Regions from separate parts of the Streptomyces sp. NPDC096048 genome, predicted to be linked through region 1. Evidence: riboswitches for the same ligand, from Rfam matches in the RefSeq annotation. Region 1 holds a riboswitch; the other holds the start of a gene.
What was found. A riboswitch is a leader RNA that binds a small molecule or an ion and turns the genes downstream of it on or off. The one in region 1 is predicted to bind cyclic di-AMP.
Positions count from the first base shown of each region.

Region 2: another riboswitch for cyclic di-AMP. It lies ahead of ACIQ6R_RS17560 (transglycosylase family protein); the one in region 1 lies ahead of ACIQ6R_RS20060 (M23 family metallopeptidase).

Region 1 is NZ_JBIWGG010000007.1:18,451-23,407, forward strand. Features, by position in the region: gene ACIQ6R_RS20060 (M23 family metallopeptidase) at 116-1,150, opposite strand; cyclic di-AMP (ydaO/yuaA leader) riboswitch at 1,162-1,318, opposite strand; gene ACIQ6R_RS20065 (PP2C family protein-serine/threonine phosphatase) at 1,562-2,794, opposite strand; tRNA gene ACIQ6R_RS20070 (tRNA-Met) at 2,985-3,058, opposite strand; gene ACIQ6R_RS20075 (dihydrofolate reductase family protein) at 3,114-4,244, opposite strand; gene ACIQ6R_RS20080 (hypothetical protein) at 4,643-4,957, shown strand, end outside.
Region 2 is NZ_JBIWGG010000006.1:89,732-94,688, forward strand. Features, by position in the region: gene eno (phosphopyruvate hydratase) at 1-532, opposite strand, end outside; gene ACIQ6R_RS17560 (transglycosylase family protein) at 792-1,532, opposite strand; cyclic di-AMP (ydaO/yuaA leader) riboswitch at 1,536-1,702, opposite strand; gene ACIQ6R_RS17565 (transglycosylase family protein) at 1,885-2,910, opposite strand; gene ACIQ6R_RS17570 (cytochrome P450) at 3,054-4,385, opposite strand; gene ACIQ6R_RS17575 (nucleoside triphosphate pyrophosphohydrolase) at 4,556-4,957, opposite strand, start outside.

The DNA of each region.
Region 1 (4,957 bases):
GGATCTGGCGATTCCGGAAGCGGGGCAAAGTTCCCGCAAACCGGCAGCCCTGGCGTCGGGGGGTCGCCGTCAGGACCGCCGGAACCAGGGGCGGTGGGGCCGGAAACGGCGTGGGTCAGGGAGTCAGGCCCTTGCTCTGCAGCCACGCCATCGGGTCGATACCGCCGCCTCCGCTGGTGTGGACCTCCATGTGGAGGTGCGCGCCGGTGACGTTGCCGGTGGCGCCGACGCGGCCGATGACGTCACCGGTGGTGACCTTCTGGCCGACGCTGACGCTGATGGAGGACTGGTGGGCGTACCAGATCTCGGTGCCGTCGTCGAGGGTGAGCACGGTCTTGTAGCCGTACGACCCCTCGTACCCGGCCGACGTGATGGTGCCGCTGTGCACCGCCTTGAGCAGCGTGCCCGTGGGAGCGGCGAAGTCGAGACCGGTGTGGTAGCCGGAGGACCAGTAGGCGCCGGCCTGGCCGAAGCTGGAGGAGATCGTGTACGAGGAGGTCGGCAGTGTGTACTGCTTGGCCAGCTTCGCGAGCCGCTCGGCCTCGGCCTTCTTCGCGGCCTCCTCCTCCGCCTTCTTCTTGGCGGCGGCGGCTTTGGCCTCGGCCTCCTTCTCCGCCTTGGCGGCGGCTTCCGCGGCCTTCTTCTCGGCGGCGGCTGCGGCCTCGGCGGCGGCCTTGGTCTCGACCTGGGTCTGCTGCTGCTCGGCCTGCGCCATGATCCGGGCCCGCAGCGTCTCACCGGCGTCGGCGGCGCTCTCCGAGGAGGTGTCGGCGGCGACCGTGCCGATGCTGCTGAGCGGGGTGGCGGAGCCCTCCGGCTCCGGCTTCTCCTCGTCGGAGATGAGCGAGCCGACGTTCGGCAGGTCCGGCATGGAGATCGACACCGGCGGCTTGCCGGTCTGCGCACTGGCCATGCCGCCCGCGCCGACGGCGGCTATGACACCGACGCCGAGGACGGTGGAGCTGCGGGCGAGCCCGCCGCGCTGCTTGGCGACGCGGTGCCGGCCGCGTACGGGGCGGATGGACTCCGCGGTGGGGTTCCACTCCTCCCAGGGGCCCTCTTCGGCGCGGTGGACGTCGTAGCCGAAGGTGTCGGTGTCGTGCCCGCTGGGCACGAACGGGGCCTCGGGGGCAGGCCGGTTGGACGCCACGTGGGCGTACTCCTTTCCTTCCTTTCGCCTACCGGGTTAGCTGACGGGTTCGGAGCAGGAAGGTCTCCTACGCGCGTATATCCGCCGTGTCTCCACGGCGTCGTACGAGCGATTCACCCCAATGTGGTGGTTCCCCGGTTCCCTTGCGGGATTCGGCGCGTGCGCACGGAGCCGCCTTCTGTGACGGCTGGGACGACCGCGCTGCGTTATCGAACGTTAATAGACGCGGGGCTCGGATTCCAAGCCGTTCCTCTTGATCATTAACGGATCCGGCCCGGACGTAGGCCTCACGATCGGTGAAAACCGGGCGAGTTGACCGCGCTTCGGTATTCCCCTTCACGGCACAAGTTTCTGATGGTGCATCAGTTGTTATGCGCAGGGCGGTCGGACCGTCACGTCCGGTGATGTCGATCAAGGTCGCCGTACGGCGAGCAGTGCCATGTCGTCGGCCATACCACCCCCGGAGTGCCTGCGCACGTCCTCGGCGAGGGTGCCGAGCAGCTCCGCCGGATGCCGGAACACGCGGCCGGCCAGCCGCGCGTGCGGCTCGTAGAACTCGCCCCGCCCGTCCCGCGCTTCCGACAGCCCGTCGGTGTACAGCAGCAGCGTGGCCCCGGCGGGGAAGTCGGCCTCCTCCGCGCGGTCGGGCCACACGCCCAGCTCACCCATGCCGAGCGGCAGCGCCGACTCCCGGGCGGGCAGCGGGCGCAGGGTGCCGTCGGCGTACAGCAGCAGGGGCGGCGGATGGCCGCGGTTGACGATGCGTACGATCCCGTCGCCGTGCGGGAGTTCGGCGAGTACGGCGGTGGTGAACCCCTCGAAGGCGTCCAGTCCGTCCCGCCGGGTTCCTTCGCGGGCCAGCGCACGCTCCAGTCGCTGTGCCACCGCCTCCAGCGTCGCCTCCTGCTCGGCGGCCTCCCGGAAGGCGCCGATCACGACGGCGACGGCGGCCACCGCGCCCATGCCCTTGCCGCGCACGTCCCCGACGATGAGCCGGATGCCGCGCGCACTGTCCTGCACCGCGTACAGATCGCCGCCGATGAAGGCGTCGGCCTGCGCGGCCTCGTAACAGGCGGCGATCTCGAAACCGCCGATCCGCTCGGCGGGCTCGGGCAGCACGGCGCGCTGGGCGGCCTCGGCGATCTCACGGACGGAGACGAGGCGCTCGCCCGTGCGGCGGACGAAGCCGTTCACGAGGACGGCGAGGACGGCGACCGTCGCGATGGTGATCAGCTCGGTGAGGGAGTCGACGTAGTGGATGACTCCCTTGCTCAGCTGCAGCCCGATGACGGCGGCGACCACGGCGACACCGGTGAGCACCGTGCCGCGCCGTGAGTAGACCGGGGCGGCGACCAGGGGCGCGGCCGTGTAGAGGGGCCCTGCGGTGAAGTACCTCGGGGTGAAGATGTCGTACAGGACGGCGGCGACGATCAGCAGCACGGGGAGCAGGCGCACGAAGGCACGCCCGTACGAGGTCCGCCGCGGCGGCGGCGATGCGGTCGGCAGCCCCGCGGCCGGCCGCCCGGCGAGCGGCGGCACGCGCTCCGGGCCGCCGCCGAGGCCGGGGTCGGGCACGGGGTCGCCGGGGAGCCGGCCGCCGGCCCGGGCGTACGCTCCCTCGTCCTCCACGTCACCTGGCCGCACCACTCGTCTCCCGCCACCCCGCACGTCCGCGCCGCTTGCCGTCCCGTACTCCAGGTTTCCCGGAGCGGGGACGGGGGGCGAGCCGTGAGGGCCGAGCGGGTGACGCGGCGGAGCACGTGCGAGAGGCGGGTGCGAAGGGCAAACACACCGAAGGCCGGAATCCTCATGGATTCCGGCCTTCGGCCTTGAGTAGCGGGGACAGGATTTGAACCTGCGACCTCTGGGTTATGAGCCCAGCGAGCTACCGAGCTGCTCCACCCCGCGCCGTTGTGTCTCCACTGTACGTCATCCCGGGGGTGGAATGCACATCCGTAAATCCCTACCCCTCCAGGTGGCGGTTCGGCGCCTTCGCCCGCCGCTCGTACTCCGGCAGTACGACGACGGTGGCGCCCCCGGCGGCGAGCACCCCGCTGCCGTCGGCCCCCGGCACGAAGGTGTCCGGCTCCCGCCAGGCCGTGACCACGCGGCGCACCCCGGCGTCGAGGATCAGCCGCGCGCAGGGCGCGGGCCGGGAGGCGCGGCGGGCGCACGGCTCCAGGCTGCTGTACACGGTGGCGCCCGCGAGCCGCGGATCGGCGCGGTCGGCCTTCGCGAGCGCCGCCTCCTCGGCGTGCACGACGGAGTCGCCGCCCTCCCGCGAGTGCCCCCGCGCCAGCTCGCTCCCGTCGGCGGCGACCACGACCGCCCCCACGCTGAACGCCGTCCCGGACGGCGGGCACAGCTCCGCCAGCTCACAGGCGAGCGCCAGCCAGTGCCGGTCGGCGGCGGTGACGCGGTCGCCGGTGCCGGGGGCGGTCGGCAGGTACCGCGTCAGCACCACGTCCTCGATGCGCCGCGACTCCACCAGCCGCAGCCGCCCGCCCTGGTAGGCACCGGGCCCGAACAGCCGGGGCGCGGCCGGGTCCCCGACGAACAGCGGCGCGAGGACGAGCTGCAGCTCGTCGGCGAGTTCCCGCTGCAACAGCTGGGTGTGGACGGTCCCGCCCCCCTCGACCATGAGCCGCCGCACGCCCCGCCGGTCGTGCAGGTGCTCCAGCGCCGTCCGCCAGTCGAGCGCGGCACCGAGCGGCACGACATCGGCGGCGAGCCCGAGAGCGCGGGCCCGTCGCGCGCCCTCGTCCGTGGTCAGCAGCACCTTCTCCCCACCGGTGTGCCAGAACGCCGCCGCCGGGTCCAGGTCTCCGGTGGCGCTGACCGTCACCTTGACCGGATACTCCGCCCTCCCCGCCGCGACGCGGGCCGCCCGCCGCTCGGCGGAGTGCACCAGCAGCCGCGGGTTGTCGGCCCGGATCGTGCCGGCGCCGACGAGGATCGCGTCGACGGACGCCCGCACCTCGTCGACGCGGTCGAAGTCGGCCGGGGAGGAGAGCAGCAGCCGGTCGGGGCCGGTGTCGTCCAGGTAGCCGTCGAGGGAGACGGCGGCGGAGAGGAGGACGTAGGGGAGGGGCATCAGCGGGCTCCGAACGGTCGAGCGGGGCAGGCAGGCAGGCAGGCAGGCAGGCAGGCAGGCAGAACAACGCTATGAGACCGCCCCCAGCCTCCGTCGTCCGCGGGCAGTCGTCGTCGGCGGGACTTCGCGAGCCTCAGCGCGTCGGCGAGGCACTCGGCGAGCCGGGACACGGTCCCGCCGCCGTCACCGGGGGCGAGGAAGCAGGACTTGCCCTCCGCCGACAGCCTGGTAAGCGTTGGCCGGCGTCCTACGCCGTGCTCGGCTTCGCGGTCGTCTGAAGGGGCGTCACCACCCTGTTGTCCGTGGGCGGCAGCGCGCCGTAGTACTGATGGCCGGATGAGCGAGGACTCGGTGCGGGCCGCGCAGGACGGCTCAGGAACAGGGAGGGTTACGCAACGATGGCGCAGACACCGGCCGAGCAGGCTCTGGCTCGCCCTTACACCACCGGTGACGGAAGCGTGCGGTTCGGCATCACCGGCCTGTCGGTCGACCGCCGCACGGGGGGACACGCCCTGCTGACGTACCACCTCACGGTGGAGCGGCCGGGCCGACCGGACGAGCGCTGGACCGTGACGCTGCCCTGGGAGGACAGCTCCTTCACGGACGTCCTCGACTCGCCGGCCCCTGACCCCGGCCGCCTCCAGCAGGTCGTGCACCTGGTACGTGCGCTACTGGAGGAATGGTGGGACACCAAGGGGCACAACCGGCGGTCG
Region 2 (4,957 bases), on a different contig from region 1:
CCTCGGAGAAGGACTCCGCGCCGATCGGGGCGATCATGAACTCCTGGATGTCCACGTTCGAGTCGGCGTGCGACCCGCCGTTCAGGATGTTCATCATCGGCACCGGCAGCAGGTGCGCGTTCGGACCGCCCAGGTAGCGGAAGAGCGGCAGGTCGCTGGCCTCGGAGGCGGCGTGGGCGACGGCGAGCGAGACGCCGAGGATGGCGTTGGCGCCCAGCGAGCCCTTGTTGTCGGTGGCGTCCAGGTCGAACATGGCCTGGTCGATCAGGCGCTGCTCGGTGGCGTCGTAGCCGACGAGCTCCGGGCCGATCTGCTCGATGACGGCGAGGACGGCCTTCTCCACGCCCTTGCCCAGGTAACGGTTGGCATCGCCGTCACGGAGTTCGATGGCCTCGAAGGCACCGGTGGAGGCGCCGGACGGGACGGCGGCACGACCCGTGCTGCCGTCGTCGAGGCCGACCTCGACCTCGACCGTGGGGTTGCCTCGGGAGTCCAGGATTTCCCGGGCTACGACGACGTCGATGGACGGCACGAGCATCTCCTTCTTCAATGTGACGCTTCGGTGTGACGCGCGGGTCCCGCGGGACCGCAGCGGCTCTGCGGGACCGAGCCTAACCGGCTCCGGGCGATCGGCCAGCCGATCGCCCACCCGCTGGACAGAACCGAGAGTAAATTGTTTCCGAACGGAACAAAGACGTTTCCGGAAACCCGTTCGGGATGCGGGCGTAAAAATCCCGCCCCGGTGCGTACGGGGGAACACGCACCGGGGCGGGAGTCGCGGGAGCCGCCGCTTACTTCAGGTGCAGCTGCTGGCCCGGGTAGATCAGGTCGGCGTCGTCGACGATGTCGTCGTTCAGCTTGAACACCTTCGCCCAGCCGCCCTTGACGTCGTGCTCCTCGGCGATCGAGCTGAGGGTGTCGCCCTTGACGACCTTGTACTCGCCGTCGCCCTTCTCGACCTTCTTGCCGGTCGGGGTGGTGACGGTCTTCTTCTCGGCCTTCGGCTCGGCGGCCGGGCGCTCGTCGGAGCGGGAGGCCTTCTGCTCGGAGGAGCGGTCGGCGGTGGAGCCGCTGCTCTCGCTCTGCGAGCTCTCGGAGCTGCCGGAGCTCTGCGAGGAGCCGCTGTCCTGGCTCTCGCCGGAGCCGCCACCGGTGTACGCGGCGCTCGACAGGCCGGTGCCGCAGACCGGCCAGGCACCCTTGCCCTGACCCGCGAGCACCTTCTCGGCGATCTCGATCTGCTGCGCCTTGCTGGCCTGGTCGGCGGTGGCGGCGTACTGCGTGCCGCCGTAGCCGGCCCAGGTGGAGGCGGAGAACTGCAGACCGCCGTAGTAACCGTTGCCGGTGTTGATGGACCAGTTGCCGCCGGACTCGCACTGGGCGACGGCGTCCCACTCGGACGCGGTGGCGGCGGAGGCGTTGCCGGCCGCCATCAGCGGGGCGGCGACGGCGGCACCGGTGACGCCGGCGACGGCGATGACACGGGTGGCCTTGGACGGGCGGCGGTGCTTGCCCTTGCCGGAAAACAGCATGGTTGATCCCCTCACCGACGCCTGCGAGGTGAGCTGTCGGGTTCGGGCCGGTTGAGTTGCCCGGCCGGGTTCCTCGCGGAACTCGGCTCCACCCCTAGCCGCTCCGGCTCAACTGCCCGGTGCGGCACTTACCTTGGGTCCCCCGCTCCTGCCTTCGGCGCTTGCGCGACGACTGTTCCCGGACGGCCGCTGGCAGGATTCGGCGTTGCGGCAGCCGGGGCCCGCGATGGCGAGCGGTCACGACCGTAGACACGCACTCCGCGGATTTTCAAAGACGATCACGGCTTCTGAGACCTATCTCTCACGTGATCCAAAACGGACATACAGTCTCGAACCGTGACGCGAACTGCCCCTACTTTTCGCCCGATTCGCCCGTGACCGTGAGCGTCTGACCGGGCAGAATGTGGTCCGGGTCGATGCCGACGACCTCCTTGTTGCCGGCGTACAGCGAGCGCCACCCGCCGTCGACCTCAAGGGAGTCGGCGATGCCCCAGAGACTGTCGCCGGAACGGACGGTGTACGAGCCGTCCACGACCTCTCGCGACTCGCCCTCACCGCGGGAGGCGTGCCGCCCCGACGACTCGGCCGCGCGGCCGCCCGCCACACCCTCGTCGGCACTGTCGCCACGATGCCGGCCCGCGCCGGAGTCCTCGGGGTCGGTGAGCACCGAATTCCCGCCGCCCTGCCCTGCCTTGTCCGTTTCGTCGACCTCCGGAGAGGCCGTGGGTGAAGCGTCGGCGCCCTGAGAGCCGACACTCTCCGTGGACTGGGTGTCGGGGGACGTGTCGGACTTGGTCGAATCGTCCCCACTGTCCGACATGGAGTCAGACGTGGGAGCCGAAGAGGGCGAAGACGGCGAAGACGGCGAAGGGGACGAAGAGGGTGCGCCGGAGGTGGGCTCCGGCGACTCGGTCGTGCCGGACGACTCGGTCGTGCCCGACACCTCCGGCTCCGCCGACGCGCCGTCACCCGTCGAACCCGTTCCGTTGTCCGTGGACGCCGAGTCGTTGCCCATGCCCGCGAGCAGGGCGCAGGTCGGCCAGGCGGCGATGCCCTGGTCCGCGCGCAGCTTCTCGGCGATTCTTATCTGCTGGGAGCGACTGGCCTGATCGGCGCTCGGCGCGTACTCCAGACCGCCGTACCGCACCCAGGCGTCCTGGGAGAGCTGCAGGCCGCCGTAGTACCCGTTGCCGCTGTTCTGGCTCCAGGCACCGCCGGTCTCGCACTCGGCGACGCGGTCCCAGTTCGCCCCGTCCGCCGCGTGGGCGCCGGTGGCGCCGAGAAGCGGGATCGCGATGGCGGAGCCGGTCACTCCGGCTGCGACGACCAGGGCGGGAGCCTGGCGGGGGCGGCGGTGACGACCGTTCCCGGAGAGCATGCGACGACCTTTCACGAGACAACGGGGAACGCGCGGCGGACGATGCTCGGCGCCACGCTGGTTCGTGAACGTATAGGCAGATGATCGCTTGTCACAAGTTCATGCCGCGCAGATCACGTGAAGATCACAGAGCTGAGCGCGTGTCACTTTTGCGTCGGCGACGAACCGTTGTCGGACGACCGCGTGACCGATGACTCGGCCGACGACGGGGCCGGGGTGAACGACACGGGCAGGGTGCGCAGGCCGCGCATGATGAGCCCGCCGCGCCAGCGCAGTTCGGCCGGGTCCGCGGCGAGGCGCAGATCCGGGAGGCGGGTCAGGAGCGTGGCGAGCGCGGTCTGTCCCTCCAGCCGGGCGAGCGGGGCGCCCAGGCAGTAGTGGATACCGTGGCCGTACCCGAGGTGCTGGCTGTCCCGGCGGGAGAGGTCCAGGGTGTCCGGGTCAGTGAACCGCTCCGGGTCCCGGTCGGCGGCGGCGAGGACGACGAGGACGGGGTCGCCGGCCGCGATGTCCTGCCCGCCGATGGTGAGCGGCCGAGTGGCGAAGCGCCAGGTGGCCAGCTCCACCGGACCGTCGTAGCGCAGGAGTTCCTCCACTCCGGTTTCCAGCAGGGAGCGCTCGCCGGCGGCGAGGGACGTTTGCAGACGGGACCGCTGCTCGGGGTGGGTGAGCAGGGCGTACGTGCCGTTGCCGATGAGATTGACCGTGGTCTCGAAACCCGCGAAGAGCAGGATGAAGGCCATCGCCGCCGCCTCGTTCTCGGTGAGGTGCTCACCGTGGTCGGAGGCGCGGATGAGCGCGGAGATGAGGTCCTCACCGGGGCCGGGCTCGGGCGGCAGCGCCGCGCGCTTGCGGTGGATGAGGTCGGCGAGATAGCCCCGCATCTTCTTCACCGACCGCGCGACCCCGCCCCGCGGGCCGCCACCGTGGCGGATCATCATCCCCGCCCAGTCCCGGAAGTCGTCCTGGTCCTCACGGGGAACGCCGAGCAGGTCGCAGATGGCGTAGATGGGCAGCGGGAAGGCGAACTCGTGGATCAGGTCGGCGGACCCGGTGCCGGCGAACCGGTCGATGAGGTCGTCGGCGAGCTCCTGCACCCGGGGCGCGAACTCGGCGACCCGGCGGGGCGTGAACGCCTTGCTGACCAGCCGGCGCAGCCTGGTGTGGTCCGGCGGGTCGATGTTCAGCAGGTGGGTCATCAACTCGGCCTTCCGCTCCCCCGGAATGCCGGTCTTGCCCTTGGCGTGCGCGGGCTCGTCGTGGTGCGCCGGGTTCTTGGACAGCCTCGGGTCGGCGAGGGCCTGCTTGGCGTCGGCGTACCGGGTGACCAGCCAGGCCTCCACACCGCTGGGCAGCCGCGTCCGGTGCACCGGGGCGTGCTCGCGCAGCCAGGCGTAGGCGGGGTAGGGGTCGCTGGCGAACTCCCAGGTGAAGAGCTCGGGGGCGGGGCGGTCGGGCGTGGAGTGGTCGGTCACCCCTTGACCGTATCCGGGGCGCCGGAGACGACCGGAGCGGACGCCGGAGACGACCGGAGCGGGCACCGGGGACGACCGGAGCGGACGCCGGAGACGACCGGAGCGGACGCCGAAGATGACCGGAGCGGGCGCCGGTGGCCCATCCTCAGCGGACCCGGACGGCACCGGTCTCAGCCACCGGCGCGCTCCGTCTCCATGATCGCGTCCCGGTACGCCCGTGCCGCCGCTCTCAGTGCCGCCTCCGGGTCCGTGCCGTCGGCCTCGGCACGTGCCGCCAGGGCCAGCAGTTCGTAGCCGATGCCCTCGCCGGAGGGCAGCGGGACCGGGAGGCCCGCCGTGCGCACCCGGGAGGCGAGCTTGGCGGCGAGGGCGAGGCCGGGCTGGCCGAGGGGGACGCCTTCGGTGACCGAGGTGCGCTGCTTCTCGGCCGCCTTGGTGCGCAGCCAGTGCTCCCTGACCTCCTCGGGGGTGGTCGCCGTCTCGTCGCCGAAGACGTGCGGGTGGCGGTGGATCAGCTTGGCGACGATCGTGCCGGCCACGTCGTCGATGGAGAACGGCGCGTCGGGGTCCTC